4 regions of the Luteibacter sp. 9135 genome follow, and region 4 is predicted to be linked to each of the others. Evidence: predicted binding sites of a transcription regulator. Region 4 holds the regulator's gene; each other region holds the start of a gene.
The links. The regulator sigma-54, encoded in region 4, starts transcription at its own class of promoters, with help from an activator protein. The targets are predictions, from matches to a motif close to TGGCACGNGCNTTGC.
Positions count from the first base shown of each region.

Region 1: a site for sigma-54 is predicted at 1,270-1,284, ahead of FA89_RS00270 (flagellar basal body-associated FliL family protein). Genes of this name have one in related genera too.
Region 2: a site for sigma-54 is predicted at 1,958-1,972, ahead of flgB (flagellar basal body rod protein FlgB). Genes of this name have one in related genera too.
Region 3: a site for sigma-54 is predicted at 1,601-1,615, ahead of fliD (flagellar filament capping protein FliD). Genes of this name have one in related genera too.

Region 1 is NZ_JQNB01000001.1:61,584-64,881, reverse strand. Features, by position in the region: gene FA89_RS00275 (flagellar hook-length control protein FliK) at 1-1,149, shown strand, start outside; gene FA89_RS00270 (flagellar basal body-associated FliL family protein) at 1,350-1,850, shown strand; gene fliM (flagellar motor switch protein FliM) at 1,867-2,889, shown strand; gene fliN (flagellar motor switch protein FliN) at 3,163-3,298, shown strand, end outside.
Region 2 is NZ_JQNB01000001.1:85,210-88,507, forward strand. Features, by position in the region: gene flgE (flagellar hook protein FlgE) at 1-386, opposite strand, end outside; gene FA89_RS00380 (flagellar hook assembly protein FlgD) at 408-1,079, opposite strand; gene flgC (flagellar basal body rod protein FlgC) at 1,091-1,504, opposite strand; gene flgB (flagellar basal body rod protein FlgB) at 1,501-1,920, opposite strand; gene FA89_RS00395 (chemotaxis protein) at 2,091-3,008, opposite strand.
Region 3 is NZ_JQNB01000001.1:73,447-76,744, forward strand. Features, by position in the region: gene fliS (flagellar export chaperone FliS) at 1-135, opposite strand, end outside; gene fliD (flagellar filament capping protein FliD) at 154-1,515, opposite strand; gene FA89_RS00335 (flagellin N-terminal helical domain-containing protein) at 1,652-3,106, opposite strand.
Region 4 is NZ_JQNB01000001.1:1,973,395-1,976,692, reverse strand. Features, by position in the region: gene lptA (lipopolysaccharide transport periplasmic protein LptA) at 1-214, shown strand, start outside; gene lptB (LPS export ABC transporter ATP-binding protein) at 219-938, shown strand; gene FA89_RS08435 (RNA polymerase factor sigma-54) at 1,050-2,540, shown strand; gene hpf (ribosome hibernation-promoting factor, HPF/YfiA family) at 2,663-3,016, shown strand; gene hprK (HPr(Ser) kinase/phosphatase) at 3,186-3,298, shown strand, end outside.

The DNA of each region.
Region 1 (3,298 bases), 1.9 Mb from region 4:
CAGGCACCCTCGTCCGCTTCGGCGAAGGCGACGGACGATACGACGCCGTCGAAGCGCTTCGATGCGGTGCTCGGCAATGCCCATGCGCAGGTACATGCGCAGGCCCATGCGAGTACGCACGCCACGCCGCACGCGGATGCCGGCCGCGCGGCAGCGCGTACGGACAACAGGAACGATGCGCGCACGGCGAAGCAGGACGCCGGTGACGACAAGGACGCCGACGCCGGCGCCACGTCCCATACCGCCGCGGCGGACGACAAGTCGGCCGCCGCGAAGCAGGACGCCACGGCCGCGAAGGACGAACCGAACAAAGACGACGCCTCCGACGACGACCATTCCATCGCCACGACGATGCTTGCGCTGATCGGTGTACCGCCCAAGGTCACGGAACTGGCGACGAAAACACTCGGCGCGCTCAAGGACGCCGGCGGCAAGACCGGCGACCTGACCGCCGGTGCGCTGGCCATGGGCCTGCCGCTGGCTGATGGCGTGCCGGCCCCGGCCGGCGGCGATGCCGCCAAGGCGCTGCTCACCTCGACCGATACCTCGGCCTCGTCCGGCGTGCTTGCGGCCACGGCATCGCCTGTCGCGGTATCGCCGCTGGCCACGCTGCTCGCCGCCCGCGCGGCGGTGACCACGGGTGCCAAGGACGACGTGGCATCCGATCCGACCGCGAGTCCCATGCCCCTGGTGCATACGCCGGGACTGGCCCCCGTGGATGGCGCCATGGTCCAGGTGCAGGCCACGCAGGCCGCCACCGCGCCGCAGTTCGCGCAGGAACTGGGCGAACAGATCGCGTGGATGGGCAGCGGCCAGATCAAGGAAGCCCGGATCAAGCTGCACCCGGAAGAACTCGGCAGCATGGACGTGCGCGTGAGCATGGAGGGCGGCAAGGTCAATGTGGCCATCCTCGCCCAGCATCCGGCCGCCGTGCACGCCGTGCAGCAGACGCTGTCGCAACTGGACAGCATGCTCGCCCACCATGGCCTGTCCCTGGGCCAGGCCGATGTCGGCCAGCAGCAGGCCGGGCAGGGCCGTCAGGGCACGAGCGACGGCGGTAACGGGCAGGGCGGAACGGACGAGCCTGCCGTCGCCACGGTGCTGGCCACCTCCCGCGTGTCGCGGGGCCTGGTCGACGAGCGCGCCTGAGGGCGCTTCGGCGGCATTGCATTGGCGCGCGTCAAGCTTTCGACGCGCCACGGCGAACCGCCCGGACGCCCGTGCCGCGTCGCAGGGCGGTTTCCGCTAGCCGCATCGCCTGACCCCGGCTGGCACGTCGCTTGCAATAAGCCCCTCGGGCCCATCGGGCAACGATTCCACCGCATTCGCACCACAGAGGTTTTTCAGGCATGGCCGACGTAGAACAGGACGCCCCCGAGGGCACCCCGAAGAAAAAGAAGGGCAAGGGCAAGTTGCTGGTCATCGCCGCGATCGTCGTGCTGGCGGCCGGTGGCGCCGGTGGCTGGTTCATGATGAAGGGCGGCCACGGCAAGCCGGGCGCCGCGGCGGCCGCGGAAGCGGCCAAGGCCAAGCCGGCCGTCTACCTGCAGATGGACCCGGCCTTCGTGGTCAATTTCCAGGACGAGAACGCGCTGCGCTTCCTGCAGATCGGCGTCAACGTCATGTCCCACGACCCGGAAGCGATCGCCGCCGCGAAGGAAGCCGATCCGGAGATCCGCAACGCGCTGCTGATGCTGTTCTCGGCGCAGGACGTCAAGAGCCTTTCCGACGTGAAGGGCAAGCAGAAGCTGCAGGCGGCCGCGCTGGCCGAAATCCAGCGCGTGCTGAAGGAAAAGATCGGCCGTCCGGGTGTGGATGCCGTCTACTTCACCAGCTTCATCATGCAGTGACGGGAAGCCAACGGCGATGAGCGACATTCTCACCCAGGAAGAAATCGACGCGCTGCTGGCCGGTGTGGAAGGCGGGGCCGTCGATACCGAGGTCGAGCTTCCGCCGCCCGGTGGTATCCACGATTACGATTTCACCCAGCAGGACCGCATCGTCCGCGGTCGCCTGCCCACGCTGGAAATGGTCAACGACCGTTTCGCCCGTTATTTCCGCGCCAACCTCTTCAACGTGCTGCGCAAGTCGTGCGAAGTCTCGGTGCTGGGCGTGAAGATGACCAAGTTCAACGAGTACGTGCATTCGCTCGCGGTGCCCAGCAACCTCAACCTCATCCGTATCAAACCCCTGCGCGGCACTGCCCTGATGGTGTTCGAGCCGCGCATGGTGTTCACCGTGATCGACAACTTCTTCGGCGGAGACGGCCGCTACCACGCGCGCATCGAGGGCCGCGACTTCACGCCCACCGAGAACCGCGTGATCCAGATCGTGCTGGCCGAGGCCTTCACGGCCATGGCGGAAGCCTGGGCGCCCGTGCTGAAGATGCAGTTCGAGTTCCTCAACTCGGAGATCAATCCGCAGTTCGCCAATATCGTCAGCCCCACCGAGACGGTGGTGGTGTCGCGCTTCCACATCGAGCTGGATGGCGGTGGCGGCGAAGTGCACCTGACCTTGCCCTATTCGATGGTCGAGCCGATCCGCGAACTGCTGGACGCGGGCGTGCAGAGCGACCGGGCGGAGCGCGACGAGCGCTGGATCCAGAACCTGCACGAGGAAATCCTCGACGCCGAGGTGGAGATCACCTCCATGCTGGCCGAGGCACGCCTCACCATCGGCGACTTCCTGCACCTGCGCAAGGGCGACATCATTCCGATCTCGTTGGCCGAAACGGCCACCGTGTTTGCCGAGGACGTGCCGATCTTCCGCGGCCGCATGGCCAACTCCGGGGGCAACAAGGCGGTGCAGTTCGAGTCGCTGATGCGCAAGCGCGGCGAGGGCAGGGCCATGCCCGTGACCACCACCGAGCCGATGCCCGTACTGGCGTGATACGCCGTCAATGGACCGGCATGGTGTCTTAGTGCCGTCGAGCGTCAGGTTTCCGGCGAGTGTCACTTTCCGGTCGTAGCCCGCGACCGGAGAGGGATGGGCAAGGCACTGAGTGCACACGGAAAATTGACGATTCCTTTCGCTTTTCAGGCATGGCACGCCGTTTGCTTTCTACGTTCCGTATCCCGGTAAATCACTTCTGGAACGGACATGAACGAACCCTCCCCGCTCGACTCCATCGAAGGCGCATCCGACGCCTCCCTCGCCCGCACCATGGGACTGGGCAACGAGGTGAACCTCGATGTCATTCTCGATGTGCCGGTGACGATGGCCATGGAAGTGGGTCGTACCAAGATCAGCATCCGCAACCTGCTCCAGCTCAACCAGGGCTCGGTAGTGGAACTGGACC
Region 2 (3,298 bases), 1.9 Mb from region 4:
GCGGTGGGCGGGTACACCTGCAGGTTCTGGCCGGTGGCGTTGACGATGTTGCCGTTGTCGTCCGGATGGAAGTTGCCCGCGCGCGAGTACGAGTAACCCGAGGCGTCGCGCAGCGTGAAGAAACCCGCGCCGCTCAGGGCGAAATCGTACGAGTTGCCGGTCTGGGTGACGTTGCCGTCGCCGAACTGCTGGGCGATGTTGGTCAGGCGCACGCCGCTGCCGGCGGCGGTGGCGGAGAGGTTTTCACCGGCCACCGAGTAGACCTGCGAGAACTCGGCGCGCGAGCCCTTGTAGCCGACGGTGTTGACGTTGGCGATGTTGTTCGCGGTGACTTCCAGGTCGGAAGACGCCGCGTTGATGCCGCTGAGGGCGATATCGAAAGGCATGGTGGGTATTCCTTGCTGGAGTTACAGGATTTGTGCGATCTGGCTGAGCAGGGCACCGCCGTAGCCGGCCACCTGCACGTAGGTACCGTCGGTGCCCGAAGCGCCGACGCCTTCCACCTTTCCGCGAACGAAGGTATTGATCGCGGTGCCGCCGGAAGTGGCGGACATCTGGTACACGCCGTCGGCCAGCTGCGTGCCGTCGTCGGATTTGCCGTCCCAGGCGAAGGTCTGCAGGCCGGCATCCGGCTGGCCCATCGGGATGTTGCGCACCACGTTGCCGGAGGCGTCCTTGATCTGGACATTGACGTAGGTGCCGGAGCTGCCCACGTTGACCGCGCCGCTCATGGCGCTGCCCTCGAGCTTGGCCGCCGTGGAGGGCACCAGCGCATCCTTGCCGACCAGCGACGCCGCACGCACGAACTGGTCGCCGGTGAGGTTGGTGGACAGCGAATCGAACGAGCCCTGCAGCTGCTGCGTGGCCGCCACCTGCGAGAACTGCGCCATCTGCGCGACCATCTGCGTGGAGTCCATCGGCTTGGTCGGGTCCTGGTTGGTCATCTGGGTGACCATCAGCTTCAGGAAGTCGGACTGGTTGAGGGTCTGTTCCTTCAGCTGGCTGGACGAGGACGCGGCGGAGGTAGGCGTGGTCGCGGACGACGACGTGGAGGTGGAACCGGTAACGGAGTCGACCATGGGTAGGAGCCTTATTTGCCGAGGTCCAGCGTCTTCTGCATGAGCTGCTTGGCGCTGTTCATGACTTCGACGTTGTTCTGGTAGGAGCGCGACGCGGAGATCATGTTGACCAGCTCGTCGACCGGGTTGACGTTGCTCGAATAGACATAGCCGTTGGCATCCGCGAGCGGATTGGCCGGCTCGTAGCGCGACTGCACGGGGGCCTGGCTTTCGGTGACGCCGAGCGTGCGCACGCCGCCGTTTTCCGTCTGCCCGTCCACCTGCTGCTGCACGGCGGCAAACGTGGGCTGCTTCGCGCGGTACGCGGTGGCCTCGCTGCCCGACAGGCTGTCGGCGTTGGCCATGTTGCTGGCGGTGGTATTGAGCCGGGCGGACTGGGCGGCCATGCCCGAGCCGGCCACATCGAAGATCTTCAGCAGGCTCATGAGGCGGTCCCGGTGATGGCGAGGCGCATGGTGTGGATCTGCGCGTTGATGAAGCTGAGCGACGCCTGGTAATGGATGGCGTTGGCGGCGAACTGCGCCTGCTCGACCTGGGTGTCGACGGTGTTGCCGTCCATGGACGGCTGCGTCTCGGCGCGATAGGCCATCTTGTTGGCTTCGCCCAGCGCCACGGCGGGGTTGCCGCCGATGTGGCCGGACTCGGTCGCCGTCATCGGCAGCGTGGTGCCGTCGGTGGCACCCGTGGCGGCGGTCATGGCCTTCTTGAAGTCGAGGTCGCGAGCGAGGAAGCCCGGCGTGTCGGCGTTGGCGAGGTTGGAGGAAATGACCTCGGCACGGCGCTGCCACAGGCCAAGGGCCTGGGCGTGTACGCCGAACAGCTTGTCGGATGAGTCGATCATGGGCTTTCCCCTCGGTGATCCTGGCCCGAGGGGTTGAGCAAGACGCGTGCCACGCGGCAGGCTTCACGAAAAACGGCGCCGTAGCGCCGTTTTCGGGGTGATGCAGGGGAGCGACCCGGCGCTGCGCCGGAATTCCGACGCGGCGCGGCAGCCTCCGTGTCAGGCCAACGTCAGGCCGGGAGCAGTTCCAGCACCGCCGTGGCCAGCACGTCCGGCTGGAACTTGGCGATGAAGCGGTCGGCACCCACGCGCTCGACCATCGCCTCGTTGAATACGCCGCTGAGCGAGCTGTGCAGCAGGACCTTGTAATGGCGCAGTCCCGGTTCCTCGCGGATGGCGCGGGTGAGCGCGTAGCCGTCCATGAGCGGCATCTCGATGTCCGACACGACCAGCGCGACACGATCGGCCGCCGGGCCCGCCGCCAGCTCGCGCAGTTTCTCCAGGCCCTCCTTGCCGTCCTTCGCCACCACGCACTCCAGGTCCATCTTGCGGAACAGGTCGACGATCTGGGTGCGGGCGACCAGGGAATCGTCCACCACCAGCACGCGGCGGCTGCCGACCTTCTGTACGTGGGCGGCCTGCTGGACGCGCTCCGAGAGCTCCACGGCGCGGGGGTCCACGCTGGCCAGCACCTGTTCCACATCGACCACGGCAAGCAGGTCGCCGTCGAGGCGGGTCACGGCGTTCACCCGCGCTCCGTAGCCCAGGGCCGGCGGCGGGGCGGCCATGTTCGAGCCGTCGATATGGACGATGCGATCCACGTCGGAAACGAGGAAACCCTGCACGGACCGGTTGAACTCCGTGACGATGAGGTGCGCGCTGGCGACGTCGGCCAGCGGCGGGTAGCCCATGGCCGCGGCCAGGTCGACCACCGGAATGGTCTGGCCGCGATAATCGAAGCTGCCCGAGACCAACTCGTGCATGCTGGGCATGCGCTCCAGCCGCGGGCGGCGCAGTACCTCGCGCACCTTGAACACGTTGATGCCGAACGCCTGGCGGTCGCCCAGGCGGAACAGCAGCATGGCCACGCGATTGTGTCCGGCCAGGCGGGTGAAGGTTTCGACGGTGTCGAGCAGCGGGCGGGCCATGTCGTGCCTGGGCTTGCGAAAGGGGGTGTCGCGGAGCGTATCGGCGGCGGGGCGGTTTGCTTGAGCCTGAGGGGGGCTCGGAGCGAGAGTCTTGGTGTCTTGGAGCAAGAGCATGCTGGCTTCGGAGCAAGAGCCGGCGGGTAGCCCCCTCGGTGCCACGCCTACGGCGACCCGCTAAGGAAGGGCCGCTGGCGCGGCCGTATCCTTATGGCCCTTCGGGCCCGGGTCGGGCTTCGCACAGGGGTTCTCGACTCGACATCCCGTCTCGCGAAAACGGCCGGCCGTCCTGG
Region 3 (3,298 bases), 1.9 Mb from region 4:
CTGCGCGAGCCGGATGCGCTCGAGGCCGCCATCCATAAGCAAGGTGATGAGGCCATGCGAATCGGCCTGCTCGAGCCCACCACCGGTGCGGATCTGCTGGTAAGCGCCAGCGCCGCGGGAGTATCCAAGTGCCATGTCGGTTTCCTGTCCTTATCAGGACGATTTGGACAGCGAATCGAACTGCTGCGTCAGAAAGCTGCTGGTGTTGCTGAGCTTGGTCATCATCGCGTCCAGCGCGCCGTACTGCGTGGTCAGCCGAGTCGTGTAGTCGCTGATGGTCCGGTCATAGGCGGTCTGCTGAGCGGTCAGATCCTTGATCTTCTGGTTCAGGTTGGTCGTACGCTGGGTCAGGATGCCGCTGGAGGACGTCCAGCCGGTGATCAGCGCGTCGAGCTTAGGCGCGATGCCGCTGCTGCCGCTGAGCAGTGCCTGGACGCCACCCGGATTGGTCGCCAGGGCGCCGGTCAGCTTGGTGGCGTCGTACTTCAGTGTGCCGTCCACCTGGAACTGGACGCCCAGGTCGCTCAGCGACCGCGGGCTGGCGGTGGCACCGGTGAGCTGTGAGCCGAGAAGCGTGGAGACCTGGTTCTTGATCGAGTTGATCGTAGCGTCGCCGATCAGGGCGCCGACCTGCTGGTTGGTCGCATCGTATTTGGTCAGCGTGCTGTACGTGGACACGAACGAGTTATAGGACGTGACCAGCGACTGCATCGCCGTGCTGACGGCGCTGGTGTCCGTCGCGATCGTGACACTACTGGTGCCGACCTTGGCCAGCGAAAGCGTGACCCCGTCAATCGCCACGCCCGTGGTATTGGTGGCGCTGCTGGCCGCGGTCCCGTCGATGGTGAACAGGGCATCCTGAGCCTTGATCGTCGGCGTGGACGTGCTGGGGTCGAAATTGAGCTTGGCCAGCCCGCCGTCGCCACCGCTGGACGTGACGGTGAAGGCGTTCGCCGCGCCGGTAGTCAGCGAGGTGAGCACGAGGTGGGCGCCATCGGTGCCGGTGACGATGGAGGCGCTGACGCCAGGGTTGCTCTTGGAGTTGTTGATCGCGTCGCGGACGTCCTGCAGCGTGTTCGCCGGCGCAGTGATGTCGACGCTCATGGACTTCGAGCCCACCGCGAGGGTGAGGGTGCCCGTACCCACCGCCGTCTTCGCATCGGTAAAGGCCACCGAGGTGGTCTTCTGCGATGCGGCGAGCTGGGTAACGTTGACGTTATAGACGCTGGGCTTAGCCGAGGCGTCGGCTGTAGCCGTAAGGATGGTGGAGTCGCCGACCGTGGTCTTCTGCGCCTTGAACGCAGTGCCGTCGCTCAGCGCCTTGATGGCGGACTGCAAGCTCGTCAGGGACGAGTTGAAATTGCCGATCGCCGAAATCTGGGTGGTGGTGCTGCTCTGCGCCGCGGCGATCTGTTTGTCTTTGGCCGCGCGCTTGTTGGCAACGAGGTTGTTGACGATCGAGGTGACGTCGATAGAGCTGGAGCCGATCGAGACGCTGGTTGAACCGGTGGCCATGAGACTCTCCGTGAAGACGCCTCACTGCCTGGGCGCCAATTTGCCGACGGCTGGCCCCTTTTTGGAGCCAGCCATGGACAACTAAGCAATTACCCTGCCAACCCCGGGATGACCCGGGGTGGCGGTGTCACCGCTGTTACTGGAGCAGCTTGGTGACGATCTGCTGGCTCTGGTTGGCCTGGGCGAGGACGGAGACACCGGCCTGCTGCAGGATCTGAGCCGAGGACATGTTCGCGGTTTCCTGGGCGAAGTCGGTGTCGGTGATGGCCGACTTCGACGAGCTCAGGTTCTGCGAGATGTTCTGCAGGTTGGAGATGGTCGACTCGAAGCGGTTCTGCACCGCGCCGAGGGTGGAGCGCAGGTCGGAGACCGACTGCAGCGCGGCATCGATGCGGTTGATCGTGTCGTTGGCGCCATCGACCGTCTTCACACTGGAATCGGCCAGGGTGGAGGTGGTCGAGACGGCGACAGTACCAGCGGTGAAGCCCGAGGCCGCTGCCTTGGTGCCGCCGACGGTGATGGCCGAGGAGGACGCGAACTTCAGCGAGCCATCGGTGGCGACATAGGCATTGATACCTTCGCCGGACTTCGAGTTGATCGCGTCGGCCATGTCCTGCGTGGACTTGAAGGTACCGGTGACACTGAATGCAGCGTTGCTGCCGACCTTCAGGGTCAGGTCGCCCGCAGCCAGCGTGATCGGCGTGGCATCGCCGACGGCGACGTCGGCCGTACCGGCCGTCGAGGTCGTGGTACCGAACAGCGCGGCGGCGCCTGCACCAGCGACGGTCGGCGACGTCGCACCGTTGGCCGTGTTGGTGAAGGTGAACGTACCACCCGTCTGGGTAGCCGACGCGCCGGAACCGTTGGCCGAAAGCTGGGTGTTGATCGCGGTGGCGAGGCCAGCGGCGTTGGTGTAGTTCTGGTTCAGCGTGACCGTCTGCCCATTGACCGAGAACGACGACGCGGTGGTCGAGAAGTCGAAGTTGGTCGTGGCCGAGCCAGCGACGGTCGTGCCCTTGGTACCGGCGACGGCGGCCGTGGCGACGAGCGGCGGGGTGGCGGAACCGGCGGCCAGCTGGCCGACCTGGTTGGACTTCATGCCCTGGTTGAGGCTGACGTTGATGACTTCACCGACGTTCGCGCCGACCTGGAAGCTGAGGTTCTGGGCGGAACCGTCCAGGACCTTCATGCCGTTGAAGTTGGTCTGCGTGGCGATACGCGTGACTTCCGAGAGGCGCTGCTGCACTTCGGCGTCGAGCGCGGCGCGATCCGACGAGGAGTTGGACGCGTTGGTGGACTGCACGGCCAGCTCGCGGATGCGCTGCAGGTTGTTCGTGACTTCGTCCAGAGCCGACTCAGTCGTCTGCGACAGCGAGATACCGTCGTTGGCATTCTGCACCGCGCGGTTCAGACCGTTGATCTGAGTGGTCATGCGGGTGGAGATGGCGAGGCCGGCGGCGTCGTCCTTCGCGCTGTTGATCTTGCTACCCGACGAGAGACGCTCGATGGCCGAAGACAGCTTGGTCTGCGTCATGCTCAGGTTACGCTGAGCGTTCATCGACATGATATTGGTGTTGATGGTCAGTGCCATGGGATTGATCCTTTTTAAGCGGAACCGAAATGCCGGAGGTTGTGCGGCGTAGTCCGGCGGGGTTCCGTGAAGGAAGCCTTCCGCCTCAGAGAGGTTTACGGCACGCCGGGAGGAAACTTGAGAGCTTTTTCTAACTGTCAACTACTTTCTTGCTTCGAGGGGCTCGGATGGTGACGCCCAGGCCCCTTCAGT
Region 4 (3,298 bases):
CTACGCCGTGCTCACGGGCAACGCGAAGGTCAAGCAGCCGGTGAAGGGCAGCGCCGAAGGCGACAAGCTCACGTACAACACGAAGGACAGCACGATGACCGGCGAAAGCTCCGGCGGCGCGCCCGTGCACATGACCTTCCAGCCGAAGAACCCGCCGCCGGGCGCCGCGCCCGCGAAGCCGGCCACGCCCGCCCCCACCCCGAAGAAGCCCTGACCCGATGCTTTCAGCCCAAGGCCTGCAAAAGCGTTTCCGCGCCCGCAAGGTGGTTCGCGACTTCGCTTTTTCCATCAGCGAAGGCGAGGTCGTCGGCCTGCTCGGTCCCAACGGTGCCGGCAAGACCACCTGCTTCTACATGGTGGTCGGTCTCATCCAGGCCGATGCCGGCGTGATCAAGCTCGACGAGAAGGACATCACCGGTCTGCCGATGCACGCGCGCGCCAAGCTGGGCATCGGCTACCTGCCCCAGGAAGCCTCGGTGTTCCGCCGGCTCAGCGTGTCGGACAACATCATGGCGGTGCTGGAACTGCGCGAGGGCATGACCCAGAAGCAGCGCGACGACGAACTGGACAGCCTGCTCGACGAACTGAAGATCGCCCACATCGCCGACCAGAAAGGCATCAGCCTGTCCGGTGGCGAGCGTCGACGTGTCGAGATCGCCCGCGCCCTGGCCGCACGGCCGCGCTACATGCTGCTGGATGAACCGTTCGCGGGCGTCGATCCCATCTCCGTGGGCGAGATCCAGCGCATCGTCCGTCACCTGAAGGAACGCGGCATCGGCGTGCTCATCACCGACCACAATGTCCGCGAGACCTTAGGCATCTGCGACCGCGCCTACATTCTCAACGACGGCGAGGTGCTCGCCCGCGGCACGCCGCAGCACATCCTCGCCGACGAGAAGGTCCGTGAGGTGTACCTGGGACGTGAATTCCGGATCTGATCCACGCCTGGGCGTGACGCGAATTCGGCCGGAACGTCCGGCCTGCGCGGATGCTGGTTGTGCACGTCGCATGGGGTTAGGATGCCATTGAACCCCTAACGCATCGCAGGCATGAAACCCGGACTCCAGTTTCGCCTCAACCAGCAGCTCACGCTGACGCCCCAACTGCAGCAGGCCATCCGCCTGCTGCAGTTGTCGCAGCTGGAGCTCGAAGCGGAGCTCCGCCAGATCGCCGAGGGCAACCCGCTGCTCGAGTTCGCCGAGGATGCCGAGGCGGAAGCCGATCCGGACGGCGAGTCCACGGACGGGCCGGACTTCGATAACGATTACCCGTCCCGCCAGGAAACCCCCAAGTCCGCCAAGGACGACGAGTCCACTGCCACCCCATCCGAAGAACTCGCGCCGGAATGGGAGGACGACCGCTTCCACGGCGAGGCGAGCGACTACGGTGGCAGCGCCTCCTCGCGAGCCAGCGGCGGGGGTGACGAGGACGGCTTCGAACCGCAGAACGCCGCGCCACAGAGCCTGCAGCAACACCTGGAGTGGCAGCTCAACCTGTCCCAGTTCTCGCCCCGCGACCACGCGATCGCCACGGCGATCATCCACGCGCTGGACGAGGACGGCTACCTGCGTGATGGCGTGGAGGCGGTGGAAGCCGCCCTGCCCGCCGAGCTGCGACCGGGCGTCGGCGAGATCGAAGCCGTGCGCCAGCGGGTGCAGCGCTTCGATCCCACCGGTATCGCCAGCCTCGACCTGCGCGACTGCCTGCTCTGCCAGTTATCCCAGTTCGCGGCGGAAACACCGTATCGCGACCTGGCGATCCGCATCGTCAACGAGGAACTGGAACTGCTGGCCCGCAACGACAGCGTCCGGATCGCCCGCAAGCTGAAGGCCGCCGAGGCCGACGTGGCCGCAGCGGCCGCACTGATCCGCAGCCTCGATCCGCGCCCCGGCGCGGCCCTGGATGCCACGCCCGTGGAATACGTCGCGCCCGACGTGTATGCACGGCGCGAGGGTGGTCGCTGGCACGTCAGCCTCAACCCCGACTCCCAGCCGCGGCTGGGCCTCAACCAGCACTATTGCAACCTGATCGCCCGAGCACGCGGCGACGATGCCACCTGGATGAAGGGACAGTTGCAGGAGGCCCGCTGGCTGCTGAAAAGCCTGCAATCCCGTGCGGAAACCCTGACCAAGGTCGCCGAGGTCATCGTCCGCCGGCAGAGCGCCTTCCTCGATTACGGCCCGGAAGCCATGCATCCGCTGGTGCTGCGCGAGGTGGCCGAAGAGGTGGGCATGCACGAATCGACCATCTCCCGGGTCACCACGCGCAAATACATGCACACCCCGCGCGGCACCTTCGAGCTGAAACACTTCTTTTCCAGCGGCGTCTCTACCGAAGACGGCGGCAGCGCCTCGGCCACGGCCATCCAGGCCATGCTGCGCAAGCTGATCACGGCCGAAGACGCCCGGCGCCCGCTGTCCGACCAGGCGCTGGCCGAAGAACTCCATCGACGCGGCATTCAGGTCGCTCGCCGTACGGTGGCCAAGTACCGGGAAGCGATGCGCATTCCCAGCTCCAGTGAACGCGTACGCGCAAGTTGAGAAACATCGGGGGGAACCCCATCGGCGCGTCACGGTCCCAGGAGTTCAGGCTTGAGGAACGGCACCCCCGTCGTTCCGATCCTGTCGCCCCACGGCGACACCCTCAGCAAGAAGGAGGCGTCATGCAAATCCAGATCAGCGGCCAGCACGTCCATATCACCCCCGCCCTGCGCGAGCGCGTGGAGCAGCAAGTCAGCCGCTTCGAACGCCTTTTCGACAACATCAAAGCCCTCGACGTGGTTCTTTCCGTCGACAAGAACGAACACAAGGCCGGTGGCACCCTGCACTGCGCTGGTACTCGCCTGCATGCCGAAGGGATTGCCCGCCTCGAAGACGACAACAAGGGTGACACCCTTTACTCGGCCATCGACGCCATGATCGGCAAACTGGCCGACCAGCTGCGCAAGCACAAGGAAAAACTGAAGGATCACCATAACAGCGAGGGCCGCGACGCGCGCGTCGCCAGCACCAGCTGACTCCACCGCCCGGCGGCAGCCCTCAGGCGCCGCCGGGCAAGCCACCGCGCGATTGATGGCACAATAGCCCCCTGGCCGGCGTTTTTTCTCGCCGGTCTTGCCATCCAAAGGGATCTCACGCGTGGACCGGCTCACCGCCAGACAACTCTTCGACGGCGTTTACGACCGCATGGCACTGCGCTGGGCCGCGGGCATGCGCGGTGAGTCGCGCGTGCTCGAGCCCAACGCCAAGCAGAGCCGCCGGCCCTCTCTGGTCGGCTACCTCAACGTCATCTATCCCAA